2 linked regions of the Candidatus Chlorohelix allophototropha genome follow. The protein of the gene in region 1 binds, or shares a complex with, the protein of each later gene. Links are inferred from orthologs where the notes say so. Each region holds a gene or a part of one and is shown on either strand. Other genes may lie near its edges.

Region 1 (2,965 bases):
CATTTAATTAGTACAATAAGTACAACTGATTTAAAATATAAAAGTGACAAAGGTAATTCATTAAAAATTCAAAAGTCTGGGAGCGCTCTAGCCTTAAATCTGATGAAGATACTGGTTGTGGATGATAATTCTGGCTTAGTTAGAACTATGGAAAAGGTGCTAGTAAAAGCCGGCTATGAGGTGATACAGGCTACTGGTTTTCGTGATGCTTTAGATAAAGCTACTTTTCAGAAATTTGAAATATTGCTTACCGACTTTGATATGCCCGAAGGCAATGGAATTGAGCTTATCAAACGTTATCGCGAAAAAAACAAGAATCAGAAAATTGTCGCATTAATAATGTCTGCCTACTCTGAAGTTGAGCTTGAGCTTATCAAAAATCCCGGTTTAGCCGATGGTTTTCTACTCAAACCTTTTCTGGTACGCGAGTTATTGGACTTACTAAAACGCTATCACTGAGCCTGTTCAGCTTTGCAGAATCCCCCTGATGGTCTATAATATGCCCATCTGAAATTTCCAAATGCCAACATACAGTGGGGATTAGACTTTAAAATGGCAATAGTGAAGAAATCAATGGAGAGTGACGATACTCCCGACAAGCTAAGTCGCTCCCAATCACTCTACCGCAAGTGGCGCTCACAAACCTTTGGCGAACTGGTCGGTCAAGATGCAGTTACGCGCACCCTGAAAAATGCCATTACCACCGGAAGAGTCGGGCATGCCTATCTTTTCTGTGGTCCCAGAGGCACCGGAAAAACTTCCACCGCACGCCTATTAGCCAAAGCAATAAATTGCCTCGAAACTGAAATCAACGCACGCCCTTGTAACAAATGTGAAGCTTGCCGCAGCATCAGCGAGGGGCGAGCGATGGATTTAATCGAGATTGATGCTGCCAGTAACCGGGGTATTGAAGATATCCGCGACTTACGCGATAAAATAAATTTCCAACCCAGCGCATTACGCAAGAAATTCTATATAATTGACGAAGTACATATGTTGACCGAACCTGCTTTTAATGCGCTGCTCAAAACTCTGGAAGAACCGCCTCCGCACGCCATCTTTGTGCTTGCTACTACCGACCCGCAAGATATCCCGACAACAGTATTATCGCGCTGTCAACGCTTTGATTTCCAGCGTATCAGCCTTGAACAAATAGTGGCACGGCTTCGGTTTGTATGCAGCGAAGAAAAAGTGCAGGCTGAAAAAGCTTCTCTCGAATTGGTAGCGCGGCAGGCAACCGGAAGTCTGCGCGATGCTCTTAGCCTGCTTGATCAGCTAATTGTTTTCAGCGATGGGAATATCACCCTCGAAACTGTCAAGCAAATGCTTGGTGTAATGAATAGTGAGGCTGTCCCCGATTTCGTAGAGGCATTGCTTGAACGTGGGCTTGCATCAGGGCTTGAGCAAATCAGCAATCTGGTGCAAAGTGGTGTTGATTTGAAGCGTTTCAATCGTGAATTGGTAGAACACCTGCGCGGCATGATGCTACTCAAGGCAAACCCATCGGCGCGCGAATTACTCGATTTACCGCACGAGCTACTGGATCGGATGCAAGAACAGGCAAAGCGGATAAATTTATCTGAATTAATTACCTTACTCAAAATTTTCAGCGGAGTTGATTATAACCTGAAGGTATCACCTTATACCCAATTGCCGCTTGAAATTGCGCTTATGGAAGCAGTGTTGGCTGAAACGGTTGTGCAACCTCAAGCGACAACCCGCCAAGTCCCTAACCGTGCTGCCCCTACCCCGACGGTAGCGCATAGAGAACCGCCTGTCATTAATCAGCACCGTCCTGCCATTGCCGCGGTGCAAAAAGAACCAGCCATAGTGTCCCCTATTGATGAGGATGAGCCACCAATTGCCAAAGCAGCAAACCCAGCAGAAGTAGCGCAGGTGAAAAAACAGCCGCCTGTAATAAACCCACTACGCCCCTTAGCGCCTGTAAACCAGCAAGAAACGCCCTCTACGCCAGCAGCAACAGATGGCGCAAACCTGACTCTTGCTGAAGTAACACAAGTATGGGGACAATTGCTGGATAAAATCGGTAGCGCACAAGTCACCGTAAAAGCGTTACTTACCGAAGCGCAACCAATAGGAGTACAAGGCAAGCAAATTATGCTAGCTTTCAAATACCAGTTCCATCGTGAGAAAATTTCTCAGGAAAAGACCAGAATTTTTGTAGAAGAGCAGTATAGTCAGCTATTGGGTCAGACAATTTATATCCAGTGCGTATCTGATGAAAGTACCAACCCGAATAGTGCGGGTGGTTCTGCGCGTACAGATTCTAAAAATTCCGGGAAAGGTAGCTCACCGCTGGACGAACGTTCACGTGCAGCAGCGCGAATCTTTAACGCTACTGTACAGGATTTTGATTAGTTTCATTCCCGAATTATTAACATACCTTTCTCTGTTATTTCAAAGCCTTTAGGCTATAATTTAAGTAGAGTCTAGCGTAAAAAAAGCAATTAAACGCGGGCATTTTCTGCGTACTTTGGGAAAGGAAGAAATAATATGGCTGGAGGAGCAGTTTGGGTAAAAGGCGCGACCCGTAATAGCCAAGATAAAATGGTGCAGCGGGCAAAGGAAGACCTAGCGGAAGTACTCGGAATTGAAGATATGCCTGAGCTTGTTGGTAAAATCAAGTTGGTATCGGTTACTCCGGTAACATGGCCTGACTCGCAATTGGGATACCTGCAAGCGGGATTAAAGAAACAACAGGGGATTAATCCCGGCTTTTTAATCAAACTAGAGTACTCTGGGCGTGAATACACTTATCACACCAGCTTTAGCCGAGTAGTGTATGTACCAACCGGTAAAGGAATGCCGCCGCTTCCAGCGAACGCGATGTAAACAATTCTGGGTTTTCTAAAGGCTTTGTGGTTTTTTTAATACAAAGCCTTTTTTGTTGCACAAAATAAAACGCCCGGAGTGACCGGGCGATTGTGGTTGATTGCTTATGCCG
Region 2 (2,949 bases), on another replicon or contig:
TACCGTTTGCTTGAGAATGTTGCGCCCTACTACCGCGCCGCTACCCTGCGCCCCGCACACCCGATCGCCCACTTTTGGCATATTCTCTTTCATTTTTTCGTACATGGGGTGTTCGTAGCTGAGGCAGCATAACAAACGACCGCATACCCCGGTTATTTTCGAGGGATTGAGCGGCAAATCTTGATCTTTGGCAGTTTTAATCGAAACCGGAGGAAATTCTGATGCCCAAGTAGAGCAGCACAGCGTTTCACCGCATTTACCCACGCCCCCCACCAGTTTGGCTTTATCGCGCACCCCGATTTGTCTTAACTCAATGCGAGTGCGGAAAATGCTGGCAAGGTCACGCACCAGTTGGCGAAAATCCACCCGCGTGTCGGCGGTAAAAAAGAAAGTTACCTTGCTGCCATCGTAGTTCCACTCACACTCTACCAAGCGCATCGGAATGAGGAAAACCTTAACCCGCTCGGCGCATTTCACCAGCGATTCTTTGTTGCGGGCGCGATAGCTGAGTTGTCGATTTACATCGTCCTCGTTGGCAATGCGCAGAATGGGCTTGAGCGGTTCGGCGAGTTGGCTGGCAGTGATACTGCGCGGCGGCAAAACTACTCGCGCCATTTCAGTATTGCGCCCAACCTCAATTACCACCCAATCATCGGGTTTTAATTCAAGCTCTCCGGGGTCGAAGTATTGGAGTTTACCGTTAGGCTTGAAGCGCACCGCTACCGTGCGGAAAGTATCTTTATTTTGATTTTGTATATCTTGAATTGTCATTTATTTTTCCCCGTTTCACTACATCTCATTGAACGCGGGTTATTGAGAAGCCCCCCGAACGCCGGGCGCATTGGAAATGAATTAACTCTCATGAGATTTGGTTCGTAGGGGCGATTCGAGAATCGCCCTTCTTTATTTGCCACAATCCTAACGATATTACCAACCACACGCGGGCGTGTCGAGCCACGCCCCTACGAACCGGGAACGTTATGCCTTTGGCAATTTATTGATGAACAAATCGCCTAACGCAAGGCGCGGCATCACATTCGCTTCGAGTTCTGCCTGCGCGTGGGTGATACCTAAAAGCATATCTTTTATTTGAATGGGCGAAAAACGCCCGGCTTGCTCTTTTAAGGTATCCAGCTTATCTACATTAGAAATATGCGCAGGTAGATTCTGGCGCACCAACGCCAAATCTCGCCACCAACCCAACCAAATATTTAACATGACCAGCACCGAGGTGCGCTTATTGCCGCCGCTTTGCCAACGCGCGGTAAGCGTATCGGCAAAGGACAGCCGTTTAACCCGGTCGGCAGGTAGCAATTCTTCAAGGTGCATCAAGGCTTCATCGCGGTCATTGATGCGCTGTTTGGTAGTGTCGCGATACTCCTCCAACGCCCAACCGGGTCTTCCGGCAGACAACGCCGCGAGCATATGCGCCTCATTTTTGCTTGCCCCTTCGCTAAGTAATGACCGGGCAATTTCCTCGCGTGGCACAGGTCGCAACTCGATTATTTGGCAACGGCTTACGATAGTTGGGAGCATTGGGCGATCACTATCCGCCAGCAAAATCAAAACGGCGCGGTCGGGCGGTTCTTCTAGCGTTTTGAGGAAAGCGTTGGCGGCAGCGGTTTGCATTGTTTCGGCATCGCGGATGATGATGACGCGCCAGCCTATTTCATGGGGGGGGCGACTAACTTCATGGCTGATATAGCGCACCGAGTCTATTTTTAGGTTTTGCCCGGCGTTACCCTCTTTGACTCCCTCGCTGCGGGTTTGCCATTCCAGCCCTAATACTGTAACGTCAGAGTGTTTGTTTTCTTCGATGAGGCGACAGGGGCGACACTCGCCGCAATAGCGCAAGCCATATTTTTTTGCAGGAGGGTTTTCGCAACCGAGCGCGAGGGCAAAATCCAACGCCAACCTAAACTTGCCGACTCCCGCCGGACCTCGTAACAGGTAAGCGTGGGTAACTTTTTCGGTGTCTATGCAATTTTGCAGAAAACTAACTGCCCAGCCGTGTCCAATCATATCACTGCCTGTTTTTTGCCAGCCACTCTTCCCATTCGGCGAAATCTCCGCCCACCGATTTGATAATTTCGTGGCGGGTTGCATCGGGTAAACGCACGAATAAGCCGCTTGCTTCGGCGGTAACTTCGCCTGTTTCAACGACTTGGATTCGTCCGCGCATTTCCATTGCCCGTCCGGCATCGCGCACTAATTCGCCGCTGATACGCAATTTTTGACCTAAAGGAGTCGGCTTACGGAATTTTACTTCGAGCTTTCCGGTTGAAACCCACTTATCATAGAGAAAAGCCACGCGGGATATGGTTTCATCTAAAACGGTGGTGATGATGCCACCATGTAAGATACCGGGCCAACTCTGGTAGTATTCCGAGGGCGTAAATTCAGTCCAGACCTGCGTTTTGTTATTGTAGAAATCCAGCCGCAACCCGGCAGGGTTATTTCTACCACACACAAAGCAGAAATCCGAAGCGGGTTGACGCGAAACTTCGCCGGAATCTAGGTCATTCATCGCTTAAACTATTTCCTACGCTTAGCAGGGTCTCCGAATGCGCCCGGATTTGGCTTTTTCAAGGGTTCTACCGCTGCCTTGCGGGGTTTTTCTTCGGACACTTTAGCCGGGAGCGGTTTGCCGTTCAAGCCAACCCGCTGACCGGGCTGTGGCGCTGCGCCCGCGCTCGGTTTGCGCTCGCTCGGTTTCTTCTTCTCATCTTTTACTTTGGTTTTGGCAACTCGCGCGGCTTCTACCGCTAATTCCTGCTCTCGTTCCATTTGGAGGCGCTTATGGGCGGGCATGCTCAATAATTCCAGCGCTTCTGCCTGTTCTTCTTGCGGTAATTGCCCGATCAGCAGTTTTTCTATTTCAAACTGCTCCTCTGCGGTCATGCTCAATTCGGTTTGCCATTGGCGCACTGCTTCTCGCAAATCACTGTT

Evidence for each region.
Region 2: the proteins of dnaX (region 1) and holB are in contact, whole or in part, in a cryo-EM structure (PDB 8GIZ), measured with the Escherichia coli proteins. The link is inferred for Candidatus Chlorohelix allophototropha from one-to-one orthologs.

The regions. Positions count from the first base shown.
Region 1 is NZ_CP128399.1:185,608-188,572, reverse strand. It holds dnaX (DNA polymerase III subunit gamma/tau), read left to right. Parts: upstream 1-552; coding sequence 553-2,379; downstream 2,380-2,965. Other genes in the region: OZ401_RS00855 (hypothetical protein), read left to right, coding at 2,515-2,853; OZ401_RS00865 (response regulator), read left to right, coding at 118-459. UniProt on the Escherichia coli protein: Part of the beta sliding clamp loading complex, which hydrolyzes ATP to load the beta clamp onto primed DNA to form the DNA replication pre-initiation complex.
Region 2 is NZ_CP128400.1:2,187,981-2,190,929, forward strand. It holds holB (DNA polymerase III subunit delta'), read right to left. Parts: upstream 2,023-2,949; coding sequence 979-2,022; downstream 1-978. Other genes in the region: OZ401_RS22010 (PSP1 domain-containing protein), read right to left, coding at 1-771; OZ401_RS22020 (PaaI family thioesterase), read right to left, coding at 2,024-2,527; OZ401_RS22025 (nuclease-related domain-containing protein), read right to left, coding at 2,536-2,949. UniProt on the Escherichia coli protein: Part of the beta sliding clamp loading complex, which hydrolyzes ATP to load the beta clamp onto primed DNA to form the DNA replication pre-initiation complex.